4 regions of the Heyndrickxia sp. FSL K6-6286 genome follow, and region 4 is predicted to be linked to each of the others. Evidence: riboswitches for the same ligand, from Rfam matches in the RefSeq annotation. Region 4 holds a riboswitch; each other region holds the start of a gene.
What was found. Region 4 has a riboswitch for S-adenosylmethionine ahead of metK (methionine adenosyltransferase). Riboswitches for the same ligand answer to the same signal wherever they lie in the genome.
Positions count from the first base shown of each region.

Region 1: another riboswitch for S-adenosylmethionine. It lies ahead of MHI39_RS13655 (Fur-regulated basic protein FbpA); the one in region 4 lies ahead of metK (methionine adenosyltransferase).
Region 2: another riboswitch for S-adenosylmethionine. It lies ahead of MHI39_RS06925 (methionine ABC transporter ATP-binding protein); the one in region 4 lies ahead of metK (methionine adenosyltransferase).
Region 3: another riboswitch for S-adenosylmethionine. It lies ahead of MHI39_RS06220 (O-acetylhomoserine aminocarboxypropyltransferase/cysteine synthase family protein); the one in region 4 lies ahead of metK (methionine adenosyltransferase).

Region 1 covers NZ_CP152029.1:2,705,464-2,709,285, forward strand. The annotation lists gene MHI39_RS13645 (YdcF family protein) at 29-1,066, opposite strand; gene MHI39_RS13650 (hypothetical protein) at 1,243-1,371, shown strand; SAM riboswitch class I at 1,532-1,637, shown strand; gene MHI39_RS13655 (Fur-regulated basic protein FbpA) at 1,708-1,911, shown strand; gene MHI39_RS13660 (STM3941 family protein) at 2,334-2,867, shown strand; gene MHI39_RS13665 (TIGR02206 family membrane protein) at 3,069-3,776, opposite strand.
Region 2 covers NZ_CP152029.1:1,410,400-1,414,221, forward strand. The annotation lists gene MHI39_RS06915 (MFS transporter) at 1-869, shown strand, start outside; gene MHI39_RS06920 (hypothetical protein) at 1,035-1,373, shown strand; SAM riboswitch class I at 1,520-1,625, shown strand; gene MHI39_RS06925 (methionine ABC transporter ATP-binding protein) at 1,732-2,763, shown strand; gene MHI39_RS06930 (methionine ABC transporter permease) at 2,756-3,424, shown strand; gene MHI39_RS06935 (MetQ/NlpA family ABC transporter substrate-binding protein) at 3,452-3,822, shown strand, end outside.
Region 3 covers NZ_CP152029.1:1,251,045-1,254,866, forward strand. The annotation lists gene MHI39_RS06215 (aminotransferase class I/II-fold pyridoxal phosphate-dependent enzyme) at 1-639, shown strand, start outside; SAM riboswitch class I at 833-945, shown strand; gene MHI39_RS06220 (O-acetylhomoserine aminocarboxypropyltransferase/cysteine synthase family protein) at 1,136-2,431, shown strand; gene MHI39_RS06225 (homoserine dehydrogenase) at 2,482-3,477, shown strand; gene MHI39_RS06230 (S41 family peptidase) at 3,787-3,822, shown strand, end outside.
Region 4 covers NZ_CP152029.1:1,516,767-1,520,588, reverse strand. The annotation lists gene asnB (asparagine synthase (glutamine-hydrolyzing)) at 1-628, opposite strand, end outside; gene metK (methionine adenosyltransferase) at 957-2,153, opposite strand; SAM riboswitch class I at 2,435-2,616, opposite strand; gene pckA (phosphoenolpyruvate carboxykinase (ATP)) at 2,858-3,822, shown strand, end outside.

The sequences.
Region 1 (3,822 bases), 1.2 Mb from region 4:
ATTAAGAAGAATGACTTTTATTTAAAACTTATTCAAATAAAAAAGAAATCAATGTTATTAAGATAGAGAATCCTAATATGGTACCTACAACAAATGTATGAAATTTACGTCTCATTACTATAATGGCAATATACTCACGAATCATTGCATTTGGCCAGTAATAAAATGCCGTTTTAGAACCGATACCTTGACTATTTAGACCAGCTTTTTTTGCATATAAGCTAGCTCGGAACAGATGAAAATTGTTCGTCGTAAAGATACTATTATATTCATTTCCTTTTAAAGAATCCATGAGGTGTTTTGAAAAAAGCATATTCTGAAAAGTATTCACAGAATGAACTTCTGTCAGAGTATCTTCTATAGGAATTCCATTGTTTACGGCATAAATTTGCATCGCTTCTGCTTCGGGGAGGTTTTCATCAGGTCCTTGTCCACCTGAAAAAACTAATTTTGGTGGTAGAGTTACCGCCTTTTGTTTCCAATAAAATTCAATCGCTTTATTTATTCTACTTGCTAATAGTGGTGGAACCCTATCATTAATTAAACCACTGCCTAAAACAATAATAAAATCTTGATTGTATTTTGGCCTATTAAACTGGTTTAACATATAAGCGGTCAAAAAATTAGTTAAATGTAAAAAGAAATAAATGACAATTAATGAAGCTCCTGCATATAGAGGTTGCAAACTAGTCGATAATAAACGCTCAGGATTTATGATTTGGTTTATAAATAATATTAATAGAAAGATACCTAAAAATAATGTTAACGCATTTGAAAATCGTCTCCCCTCTTTTTTCATTAATACCCTTGCATTTAAAAATAATGCAACACTTAGAGCAAAAAAACCAAATGTTGCTATAAATAGTAAAATAGCAAATGGGAATAATGCAAAGATCATAAGGAGTTTATTACCAGTACTGTATCCTAAAATACAACAAAAAATAAGTAATGAACAAAAAAACAGGTTAAACCAAAAACCATTTATCACTCTTCTTGGATCTGATAAATAAGAACTTATAAATGTAACAAACAATAAAAGGGTAATAATTCCAATTGTTAATAGCATTGTAGACCTCAAATTTCCAAAAATAGTTTTTCGATTCATTATACATGAAAGTTATATTAGTTTTCACCTTTTTATTCATTTTATGGAATTTAAAAGGCTAGATTTTAATCAGAAATCATAAGTTGAAACAAAAAGGAGATACTATTTTATTATTCCTAAGAAAGGAGCAATTTACTATGACTAAAAAATATAATCAAGGTAGTCACAATCAAAATTCCCCCCATTTACATGGACAAACTCCAACTAGTGGAGATAATAGCAAAGGAAATAAAAGAAATAAGGATCAGAGCACGAAAACAGAATAAATTAAAATCAAACAAACCGATTTTTTTAACCGGTTTGTTTGATTTTTTACTTGGCTTTCCATACATCTTATAGCTTAAATTAATCACAATTGAGTAAAAAACCTCGAATAAACATTGTTGACAAATCGGATTAATATGCTTTAATCTGTAATTACATAAATACTTATCAAGAGAGGTGGAGGGACTGGCCCTATGAAACCTCAGCAGCAGATTCTTTTTTGAATTCTGTGCTAAATCCTGCAAGCAAATTGCTTGAAAGATAAGTTGAGGTTTATACAGTTGATCATTCCTCTTCTTATCCAATTAAAAGAAACTAACATAAGAGAGGAAATGAAAATGGAAAGATTGTTAAATGAAACAATAGAAAGTCGTCGAAACGATTTAATTAATAAGTTAATTGAAAATGGACAATACAAAAAAGATGGAAAGCATCTTTTTGAATTATCTTTATTAGATTTGGAATATGAGTATTATAAAATTACATCTAAAAATCATCCACATAGTGGAATAGACTCTATTCGATGGATTAATTTTAAATAAATAATTAATAGCCTCTTTAATTTTAAAAGGGGCTTTTTTATTTAGGCCATATTTTCAAACCTTCTTACTATTCAACTCATATCTTAACTGAAAAAGTAAGTTGAAGTTTGGCAAACCTCATAAGAACACTGAACTCTTTATTTGGTGTAAAAGCCAGAGATAATACAAAAACAACAAACGACACAAAAACAGGGTGTAGTTTTCATATTAGGGATTACTCATGCTTAAAATTTTCCATTTTCAATTCCAATTCAAAATTTCGTTTTATTACACTTCCTTTGTTTATTTCACTATATATCAATATCCGTACTCATCTACTAATTCTATTGGCCTATATACATGTACTTTCCATTTATTATACAATTCAGTTGGAATAATTAGGATGAAAAGGATGTCATGATAAAATATGGAAAGGTGAAACGATGCAGAAAAAAGAATTTTTTGACTCTAGGGCAAGAATGATTGGCTTTTCAATTTTAACTATAACATTGACACTTGTATTTGGTAGTATCACCCTTGCTATGCTTTTCGGGTCAATTACTTTGGAATTTCCAATGTTCATTCTCTCTCTCATATTAACTATAGTTCTTATACCTGTGTCCATCGTACTACTAAAAAAGGCGACAACAAACGAACCTTCCGTTGTCATTAGTACAGAAGGCATTATGATTAATGGATACATTCCTAAAATTGGATTTATCCCATGGGAAGATATCGATGGATGTATTCCATATCAAATCAATAAACAGGCAATGTTAGGTTTTATATTATTTGATGAAGATAAATACGTGAATAAATTCACGGGTATGAACAAAAAGCTTTTAGAAGCAAATAAAAGCATGGGTTACCCTGCCATAAATGTTTCCATTAATAACTTGAAGGATAAAGAAGGTTTTTTTGAAGCACTTGCTGAACAAAATATAGGTTTTTATCTTGAAGATGAACGACAAGCGTAAATACAAACAGCACCAGTATGGTTTAGTGGTGCTGTTTTTCTTGAACCTCATATTCTATAAGATTGTCGTGCATATACAACAGACTATCAATTTATATATAAATAAACTCATCAATTAGAATTAGCTACACTCTTCGTAGCTACTTTTCCCAGATCTATTGGGGTAAAAAGTGTTTATAAAACGATATTTTAATTTATAAATTTATCTCTTCTTTTTTAACTTAAATGGAAGCAATAATAATATAAACAAAATCAAGGCGGCCGCTTCTAAAGATAGAATATAATATGGATAGGGGCCAAAATAATCTAATAAGGAACCATTTATTGGTTTATATGATAGAAACATATAATTTCCACGAGTGATTTTATTTAAAAAATAGGCAATTCCTGCACATCCATTCAAAAAGAAAAACGAGCTCACCAAACCTTTAGTGGTAGGAATATACTGATGTACTATAACATAATAAATACAAGTCCAAATGATCAGAATATGGGTAATAAAAAATTGAAAGAAGCGAAAATGCGGATATCCTAAGAATAATTCAGGGGTAAGGATTGCCATTAATGCTCCCGAGATCCCCATAAAATAAACGATTTGAAAAACAACCTGAGATTTTGTTAATAACATTATTAAACATAAAATTAGGCTTATAGAACAAAGCTGAAGTGGCAATGCAAAAGATATATCCCATACTCCCCCACTATAAAGCCATATATGATAAAGAAATTCTAAAAGGAAAAGTATTGTAAAAAAGGATATTCGAACGATTTGATTATGTTTCTTCAAAAAAGAGCGTCCTAAAATTATGAATAAAACACCAATAAACATTACAATTATCATCAAAGTATGTGAAAATGAGAATATTTCAAATGGAAAAGTCTCATATTTATGCTTAAAAAATCCCTCTATATTATTCCCCCCCTTCTCTCATATAAGATACTCTCAGTCTCCGAGA
Region 2 (3,822 bases), 110 kb from region 4:
CAGCTGAACAACGTGTCAAACTGTTTTCACTACATTTTGGATTGATGACAGCTGCTAATGTGATTGGAAATATATTTGGGGGAGTACTTTCTGACTTACTTGAATGGATCTATAGTCCGATTATTAGTATTCGGATTACTTTAATAATTGGCGCAGTTATATTTTTGATCGGAATATTGCCAATAATGAGACTGAAGGAAATGAAAACAGATGTAAACAACGATAAAAATAATAATAAGCGCTTCATTTCATTCAAAGAACAAAAGGAAAGTCTTAAATTAATCATCTTTTTTGCCATTGCACAATTATTAATCGGTTTTGGTGCAGGACTTGTAATCCCTTATTTAAATTTATACTTTGCTGATCGATTTAATGCTTCAAATACAACGATTGGATTTATTATTTCGATGGGGCAGGCAGCAACCGCCATCGCTATGTTTATTGGTCCATTTGTAGTAAGTAAAGTAGGGGAGGTTAAGGCAGTTGTCTTTTTGCAATTGGCTTCTCTCCCATTTTTATTATTAACGGGATTTACTCATAGTTTATTACTTGCAGCAATTGGGTTTTTATTCAGGCAGGCTTTAATGAATGCAGGAAATCCAATTCAAATGTCATTAATGATGTCTAAAGTTGATAATTCAGTGAAGGGTCTTGCAAACTCTGTCAATCAAATGGTATTTAATTTAGGATGGGCGTTGATGGGGCCAGTTTCAATGGGAATTGTTTCACGAAATGGTTCTTATAATGGCTACGCCATTGTTTTTTCAATCACATGTTTTTTATATTTAGTGGGGTCGATCTACTTTTTTATTGTCTTTAAATCTTTTGGAAGCAAAAAAGATCATCCTCCTATTTCAAAAGTAGTATAAATACTTATGACAAATTTCTTGGGAAATAAATAGATAATGATTTTATTCGACAAGAATTTTTTATGTATTTTATATCTTGAAAAAATTGTAGAACGATAGATAGAGGATTTTCTATTCAAAAAATGAATAAGTGTATAAAAGATAAACGAGAAATGGGTGATCTTTGTGGATTCATTTTTTGAAAGACTGATTCAAGAGTTGGATAATCGAAAACATTTGAATGCCTTATTTCCAAACCGTCCTATTATGATAAAATTTGTTTGCGATAAAGAGGAATGGGGATTGTATATTTCTAAAAATAGCTGTTCTATAATGAAAAAAGATATAGGCGAATCGAATTTAGAAATACATGCCTCCAAACCAATACTATGTCATCTTTTAAATGGTCATATTCGCTTAAGTCAATTAGTGAAAAATAACGAACTTACATTATATGGCTCCTATCGCTTATCACTTTTACTTGAATCGATTTTATGGCTAAGTAAAGACTATCAGATTGCATGAATGGAGAACTATATTTCTTGTGATTTTTTGTTGACAGTCATTAACCATCATGATAGAATGACTTTTGTACTAAATTAAGTCTTTGATATTGAAAGTTTAATAACGGGATTTTTTGTTTGAAAGATTAACAATTACATATATATGTGCTCTTATCAAGAGAGGTGGAGGGATGTGCCCTATGAAGCCCGGCAACCGTCAGATATCTGAAATGGTGCCAATTCACACAAAGTTTTTAACTTTGGAAGATGAGAGGAAGGTTTCATAATTATTCATGCCTTTCTGTCATTTTGCAGAAAGGCATTTTATTTTGCCCAGATTATTGGAATACTAGGCGTCATATACAAGTGAGGTGGACAGCATGATAACCGTTCAAAAAGTAAAAAAAATATTTTCTACAAAAAATGGAGAAGTTACAGCAGTTAATGACATTAACATTGATATAAATAAAGGTGAAATTTTTGGTGTTATTGGCTATTCAGGTGCCGGGAAAAGTACGTTAATCCGTATGTTAAATGGTCTAGAAATTCCAACCTCGGGTAAGATTCATGTAGCTGGGAAGGAAATTTCAAGTATAAAGGGTGCAGAGCTAAGAAAAGCAAGACAAGGCATTGGAATGATATTTCAGCATTTTAATCTTCTTTGGTCACGTACTGTTAGGGAAAATATTTCTTTTCCTCTTGAAATCGCGGGTGTATCAAAACAGCAGCGTAGAAAAAAAGTAGACGAATTAATTAAGCTTGTTGGATTAGATGGAAGGGAAGAAGCATACCCTTCACAGCTTAGTGGTGGACAAAAGCAACGTGTAGGTATTGCCCGTGCTTTAGCAAATGACCCTCAAGTACTTTTATGTGATGAGGCGACTTCTGCATTGGACCCACAGACTACAGATTCTATTTTGGATCTATTAGTGGATATTAATAAAAGACTTGGATTAACGATTGTGCTAATTACCCATGAAATGCATGTGATTAGGAAAATTTGCCATCGAGTTGCTGTTATGGAAAATGGTCAGGTTGTTGAGATGGGAAGCGTACTTGATGTGTTTAGAAAACCTCAAGAGAAAATAACAAAACGTTTCGTTAGACAACTCACAGAACCTGAAGATACCCATGAAACAGTACAACAACTATTAAATATGTATTCAAGTGGACGATTAGTGAAGATTACTTTTATTGGAGGTTCTGCTGAACAACCGATTATAACTGATCTTATTAGGAATTATTCTCTTTCTGTAAATATTATTCAGGGCAACATCTCACAAACACAGAATGGATCATATGGGACATTGTTCATTCATGTAGATGGTGAGGAAGAAGAAATAAATAAGGGATTAACTTATTTACAAAAACAACAGGAGATTGAGCTAGAGGTGATGAAGGCAGATGCTTGAGAAATACTTTCCAAACGTAGATTGGGTTTCTATGTGGGATGCCACTAAAGAAACTATATATATGTCATTCTGGTCCGTGATTGCAACATTTGTAATCGGAATATTATTAGGTTTGTTATTGTTTTTTACAGCGAAAGGAAGTTTATGGGAAAACCGTGCAATAAACACAATTATCTCAGCAATTGTTAATGTTTTTCGTTCGATTCCTTTCATTATATTAATTGTTCTTTTAATTCCATTTACTAAAACAATTGTCGGTTCCATAATTGGGCCAGAAGCAGCTTTACCTGCATTGATTATAGGTGCGGCACCTTTTTATGCAAGATTAGTGGAGATTGGTCTAAGAGAAGTCGATAAAGGCGTTATTGAAGCAGCGAGGGCTATGGGTGCCAAGATGAGTACCATTATATTTAAAGTATTATTACCAGAATCAATGCCGGCCATTGTTTCAGGTATAACTGTTACATCCATTGCTATTGTAGGGTATACCGCAATGGCAGGTGCAATTGGTGCCGGCGGATTAGGAAATCTAGCCTATTTAGATGGTTTCCAAAGAAATCGTACAGATGTTACTTTTGTAGCTACAATTATAATTTTAATTATCGTTTTCATCATCCAGATGATTGGAGATTTAATTACAAGAAAAATAGATAAGCGATAACTTCATATTAAAGAGGAGGAAATACAAATGAAAAAATGGTTAGGTATACTTTTTGCAGCATTGCTTGTGTTTGGATTAGCGGCCTGTGGTTCTTCAGATGAAAAATCAAAAGGCGATGGTAAAGAAACAACTTTAGTAGTAGGAGCTTCAAATACTCCGCATGCAGTGATTTTGGAACAAGCAAAGCCTATTTTGAAGAAAAAGGGCATCAATCTTAAAATTGAGAAGTTCACAGATTATGTTTTACCGAATAAAGCATTAGATGGAAAAGATTTAGATGCTAACTATTTTCAACATATTCCTTATTTAGAAAAACAAATCAAAGAATTTGGATATGACTTTGTAAATGCAGGTGGCATTCATATTGAACCGATGGGGATTTATTCAAAAAAATATAA
Region 3 (3,822 bases), 270 kb from region 4:
CGAATCGCAAAGGAATTTCAGCTTTGCACAATGGTAGATAATACATTCGCAACTCCATATTTATTGCAGCCTTTTAAGGACGGAGTGGATATTGTGGCTCATAGCGCAACGAAATATATAGGTGGGCACAGTGATGTAACCGCTGGCGTAGTTGTTGGAGCAGAAGCATTGATGGCAAAAGCAAGACAAAAGGTAGTTAATTTGGGTACAAATTTAAGTCCCTTTGAAGCATGGCTTACTAGTAGAGGGTTAAAAACACTTGCATTAAGAATGGAGCGCCAAGCAACTAATGCTCAACTGTTAGCAGAAAGCCTAACGAATCATTCCAATGTAAAAAAAGTTTACTATCCAGAAAATCTATCAACTAAGGGAAATGGTGCGATAGTTACAATTGAATTAGGAGAAGCTGTAGATATTCATCAGTTTTTTTCCTCTTTAGGCTGGGTAAAACTTGTTCCTACATTAGCAGGAGTGGAAACAACTGTATCCTATCCGTTTGGAACATCTCATCGTAGTCTTACTTTAGAGGAGCAAGAAAGCATAGGAATCAATCAGTGGGTTATTCGCATTTCGGTAGGAATAGAAGATTCAGCAGATATTATTAAGCAATTTAAGCGTGCGATAGAAGCCGCATTATAAGATTGGTATCAAGTTTAGTATCGTTTGCTACTTTGATAAAAAGTCATGCCTTTTCACTTAGCGGCTGTTTTAAAGGGATGAAAGAAATATCCACTAAAAAGTTTTTTTAATAGAAAAAAGGTTGACGAACTATTCATCCATCTTTTATAATGCAAAACAAGAGCAATTTAAAATTTTCTAAATTTAATAATCACTCTTATCGTGAGCGGCGGAGGGACTAGGCCCTTTGAAGCCCGGCAACCTTCAAGCATTCGTGCTTGAAAAGGTGCTAATTCCTACAGATCAATTAGATCTGAAAGATAAGGGGAGGAACTGATATAATAAGCCCTCTTCTTATGAAGAGGGTTTTTTGTTTCCCCTCATTCCATACTTCTCAAATCCCACAACAGAGGAATTACTCAATGAACCTTACCTAGTTTAAGCGGCTTAATGTTATTAGCCATTGAATGTTATTTAGCCTCACCTGAATAATAAAAAGATCTAGGAGGAATTCAAAATGACAAATGAAAACTATCAACCAGAAACGTTATTACTTCATGGGGGACAGGAGCCTGATCCAACGACAGGTTCACGGGCTGTTCCTGTTTATAAGACGACATCCTATGTTTTTAAAGATACAGATCATGCCCAAGGGTTATTTGCCCTTGAACAACCTGGCTATATTTATACAAGAATTGGCAATCCAACGGTTGATGTATTTGAGCAGCGTATTGCCCTTTTGGAAGGGGGAACAGCAGCTGTTGCACTTTCATCAGGGATGGCCGCCATTGCTTTTTCTATTTTAAATATTGCTAGTGCAGGAGATGAAATTATCGCTGCTGGAAATCTTTATGGCGGGACTTTTAATCTCTTTGCAACGACGCTTCCTAGATATGGGATTCAAGTGAAATTTGTTGATGCAACTGATCCGGAAAATTTTCGGGAAGCAATCACACCAAAAACGAAAGCTCTTTTTGCAGAAATTATTGGCAATCCAAGCCTACATGTTTTAGATGTTGAGGCAGTAGCAAATGTTGCCCATGAAAATGGAATTCCGTTGATCATAGATAATACCTTCGGAACACCATATCTATCTAATCCAATAAAATGGGGTGCTGATATTGTTGTTCATTCCGCTACTAAATGGATTGGCGGACATGGTACGACAATCGGCGGTGTCGTGATTGATGGAGGTAAATTTGATTGGAATAGTGATAAATTCCCTTATTTTAAAGAGCCGGATGAAAGTTATCATGGCCTTCGATATGGCATTGATGTGCCTCAAGCAGCATTTGCCACAAAACTTCGTGTGCAGTTATTGCGTGATTTCGGTGCTAGCTTAAGTCCTGATAGTGCATTCTTATTATTACAAGGTCTTGAAACATTGCATCTACGTGTACAAAAGCATAATGAAAATGCATTGAAGATTGCCCAATTTTTACAAGATCATCCTGCCGTTGCTTGGGTTAATTATACAGGACTAGAGGAACATCCATCATATGAGCTTGCAACTAAATATTTCAAAGGTGGATTTGGTTCCATTGTCAACTTTGGGATTAAAGGTGGTCGGGAAGTAGGAAGAAAAGTCATCGATGAGATAAAATTATGGTCTCATGTTGCAAATGTGGGGGATGCAAAATCTTTAATTATCCATCCTGCATCTACTACCCATCAACAGCTTAATGCAGAGGATCTTAAACTAACAGGTGTAACAGAGGAACTGATTCGCCTTTCGGTCGGCTTGGAAGCAGTAGAGGATTTAACAGCAGATTTAGATCAAGCGATTGTAAAAGCAACAAGTGTCACAGTATAGAAATAGTAAATTTTTGCACAGTCGGTCAGGCGAATAAGGGGGATTTCTTAATGTCAGTCATAAAGGCAGCGCTTTTAGGTTTTGGAACGGTTGGTGAAGGTGTCTATACTGCAATTCACTCCCATCAACAGCAGCTTAATGAACTGCTGGGAGTAAGGGTGGAAATTGTTGCGGTATTGATTCGGGATAAAAATAAAAAGAGACACATTGAGTCGAATATACTTGTCACAACAGATTTCGAAGAGATTCTTAATATACGTGATTTGGATGTAGTTTTTGAAGCGATTGTAGGAGAGGAACCAGGTTACACGTATTTGAAGCAGGCAATTGATAAGGGCATCCATGTGATTACAGCTAATAAGGTCATGTTTGCAAAATATGGGCAGGAATTAATTCATAAAGCAAAGCAACGGAATGTAAAACTTGCATTTGAAGCAACAACGGCTGGTGGGGTTCCAATTATAAGAACCATCCAACGATTGCTGCAAGTTAATCGAATTACAAAGGTTCAAGGGATACTAAATGGCACCTCAAATTTTATTTTGACAAAAATGAGAGAGAACAAGTTGTCATTCGAGGCAGCTCTTCATTTAGCACAGCAAAAAGGCTATGCGGAGGCTGACCCGACGAATGATATTAGTGGAAAAGATGCCTTTTGTAAATTAATGATATTAAGTCAACTTGTATTTGGTGAACAGCCATGCTGGTCTGAAGTGAAAATTGAAGGAATCACTTCGATTTCCCAGCAACAAATAGAAGAAAAAGAGCATCAAGGTCAAAGATATAAACATATTGCGGAGATTTATAAAGAAGGCAAGCTGATAAAAGCTTCTGTGAAGCCGATTATTGTGGACAGTAATCACCCACTGTACTCGATTGAAGGTGTCGAAAATGCCATTGCACTAGAAGCAAGCTTGGTTGGAAATATTACATTACAAGGACCTGGAGCTGGGAAAATGCCTACAGCGAGTGCGATGATTGAGGACTTTGCTGAAATAGTCCAACACCAACAGTTACAGGAGAAAATCCCTGCATTGCAAATGTAAAACTGGCGACTTCGCCAGTTTTTTTATTTAGGAAATGACAACTATTTAGAAATACTTTTTATCTATCGCCTAGCCCACCTCTGAGATCAAGAAACCAATAATGTAGTTGTTGATTTTAAGAATATGAGTACTTGTCGAGGGCTTATTAAGGTGCACGACTGGATTTGTTGAATATCCTGGTTATGAAAGTTTCATAACTCGTCCTTTTCTCACATATATTGAAGAATAGGCTTACAAACTATGCGGAACCAATCTTACTCCCTTAGCGGAAGGATCCGTCAGCATGCTTTTTAAGAGAGGGGGACGCTTATGAAACGGAAATGGATGGCAGTGATGGTCTCAGGT
Region 4 (3,822 bases):
TAAAATAATGTCCTGGTTCTAATTTTTTTATTCCTTTTGTCATTGTTTCTGGTTCAGGAACAAATTGATAGGTCATATAATGTTGTGCTGCATCATAATTAAGCTCTTCATGGTCCATTGCAAGTAGAATACTTTTCTTCTCTGATGCAAAGAATGTCCGTTTTTCTTCTTCACGATAGAAAAATGGTTTAATGCCGAATGGATCGCGAGCACCAATTAAAACTTGCTCTTGTTTATCCCAAATCGTAAAAGCAAACATTCCCCTAAGTTTCTCCACCGCTTTTTCTTTATAATGACTATAAAGAGCAATAATTACTTCTGTATCTGAAGAAGTTTCAAAAGTAAGTCCCATCTCAATTAGTTCATTTCTGAGCTCAACATAATTATATATTTCACCATTAAAAATAATCCAATAGCGCTCATTTTCATAGGTTAATGGCTGGTGTCCACTTTCTATATCAATAATACTTAATCTGCGGAAACCAAATTGGATATGCTCATCTTCAAAAAAACCTTCATCATCTGGTCCACGATGTGTAATAATATCATTCATATTCTTAAAAAGCTGTCTATCCGAATCTCTTAAACCAATCTCTCGGTCATGAATACAACCAACAAATCCACACATTTATGTATGTCACCTACTCCATTTCTAATTAACATACTTTATTAAAGGCCAACCGCCTTTTAAAAATACACTCCACTATACTATCATTATTTTACTTTTTTTGCAGTAGACATTATATATATTTTTATGGAAAGAACTACAAGTGAATAACAAACGTGCAAGCATCTTGCTCAGCCCCGCCAAGTTATGGTAACGCTTTTGATTTTCCTTTGGTGAGGTTGTTTGGAATCAGGCTCGACGTAAACAACAATCATGTGATTAATATCTACGGTGCATATTTTCCTTAAGAATAAAAAATGGGGCTACCCATGTAGCCCCATTTCATTCTTTAAAGTGAAAAGTCACGTAATGCTTCTGCTTTGTCTGTTCTCTCCCATGGAAGATCAAGATCATGACGACCGAAATGGCCATATGCAGCTGTTTGCTTGTAAATTGGACGGCGCAAATCAAGCATTTTAATAATCCCAGCTGGACGTAGGTCAAAATGCTTTCTAACTGCTTCGATTAAGATATCCTCTTCAACCTTCCCTGTTCCAAATGTATCAATTGAAATAGACACCGGTTGAGCTACCCCAATCGCGTAAGCAAGTTGAACTTCACACTTATCAGCAAGACCTGCAGCTACAATATTCTTAGCAACATATCTAGCCGCGTAAGCTGCTGAACGGTCAACTTTTGTAGGATCTTTACCAGAGAATGCTCCGCCACCATGACGTGCATAGCCACCATAAGTATCAACAATTATTTTACGACCTGTTAAACCAGCATCACCTTGTGGTCCACCAATTACGAAACGACCAGTCGGATTAATAAAATATTTGGTATTTTCATCGATTAACTCTTTTGGAACTACTGGATTAATCACATATTCTTTCACATTACGTTGAATTTGTTCTAAGCTTATTTCCGGATGATGCTGAGTAGATATGACAATTGTATCAATACGAACAGGTTTGTCATTTTCATCATATTCAACTGTTACCTGGGTTTTAGCATCAGGACGCAAATATGGAAGAATATCCTCTTTACGAACTTCAGAAATTCTTCGTGCTAGCTTATGAGCTAAGGAAATAGGTAATGGCATTAATTCTTTTGTTTCATTACATGCAAATCCAAACATTAACCCTTGGTCACCTGCACCAATAGCCTCAATTTCCTCTTCAGACATCTGACCTTCACGAGCTTCTAATGCTTTATCTACACCCATTGCAATATCTGCAGATTGTTCATCAATAGAAGTTAGCACTGCACATGTTTCTGCGTCAAAGCCATATTTTGCACGAGTATATCCAATTCCTTTAATTGTTTCACGAACAATTTTCGGAATATCCACATATGTACTTGTTGTAATTTCACCAGCAACAAGTACAAGCCCTGTAGTTACAGATGTTTCACATGCTACACGAGCATTTGGATCTTTAGCTAAAATTGCATCTAAAATCCCATCAGAAATTTGATCACAGATTTTATCTGGATGACCTTCTGTTACAGATTCAGATGTGAATAAACGACGCTTTTTTGTCATATTTATTCCTCCCAAAAATTACTTCTATCTATTTTTACGCTTCACGGTACTCATTCCCTAATAGTATGAAATAAACCATAGATTTTATCCTTTAATGTTAAGGAGCAAAATCCTTTTCATGGGTTTAGAAAGACGATATTGTATAAAAGATGGCTTTTCGTATTCTTGTTAAATTTATGCAGAAATTTACCTAATAGCTACAAAGATTAGAATAGAAAAAATAAAACCTTTCCCCGCATGTTTATGAGAGGAAAGGTTAAGATCCATTATCGCGCCTTTCACTCTTATCGTTCAAGGTATTCCCTTGCGTCAGGTTAGCACCATTGCTTTCTAGTTTAGAAAATCTTAAAATTAGATTACACAATCGATAAACATCGGTTATGATCTAACTAAAAAATTCTAACATAGAATGCCGGTTGCTGGGTTTCATCGGGCCTGTCCCTCCACCAGCTCGGGATAAGAGTATCCGTTCAAGGTAAAATATTACGCAATTTGCAAGTTCGTGTCAACATGTTCCTACAAAAATTTTTATTCATCTCTTATTTCCTATTAAATAGATCACGAAATGTATGAAGAAAATATGTCGAAATAATGTTGTTAAAAAAAATGTGCACAAATAGTATAGACTATTAATACAATTGTGTTATACTAATTAACGAATAAAAAACAATCTTTAAATTTTTGAATAAAGGAAGGTTAGTATAATGAAATCTGTCGCATTTTCAAATACATTAGCTGAAATTTTAACTGGAAAAAATGTGTTATCCCAACTATCTGTTCCTCAATTAGTGGAAAAAGTGTTACAACGTAAAGAGGGAAAATTAACATCAACTGGTGCTGTTTGTGCTGAAACTGGTAAATATACTGGCCGCTCCCCTAAAGATAAATATATTGTTGAAGAAGCTTCTACAAAAGATCTTATTGATTGGGGTTCTGTAAACCAACCAATTTCGGAGGAATCATTTGATAAGCTATATAAAAAAGTTAGTAATTATCTTAAGGAACAAAATGAAATATTTGTTTTTAATGGTTTTGCAGGTGCAGATAATAAGAGTCGCTTACCGATTCAAGTAGTAAATGAATATGCATGGCATAATCTATTTGCACATCAATTATTTATCCGTCCAACTGAAGATGAATTACAAACACATCAAGCAGAGTTTACCATATTGTCAGCACCGAATGTGAAAGCGGATCCAACGACCGATGGAACTAACTCTGAAACATTTATCGCTGTTTCATTTGAACGTCGTATAATCTTAATTGGTGGAACTGAGTATGCTGGAGAAATGAAAAAAGGAATTTTCTCCATTATGAACTATCTACTACCTCAAAAAGACATCCTACCTATGCACTGTTCTGCCAATGTTGGAGCAGAGGGTGATGTTGCGTTATTTTTCGGATTATCAGGTACAGGAAAAACTACACTATCCGCTGATCCAAATCGCCGTCTAATCGGGGATGACGAACATGGATGGTCTTCAAATGGAGTTTTCAATATTGAAGGCGGCTGCTATGCAAAATGCATTGGATTAACAAGAGAAAAAGAACCACAAATTTTTGATGCCATTCGCTTTGGTTCTGTCTTAGAAAATGTCGTTATAGATTCAAAAACTAGACTTCCCCTTTATGAGGATGCTACATTAACTGAAAATACACGAGCTGCTTA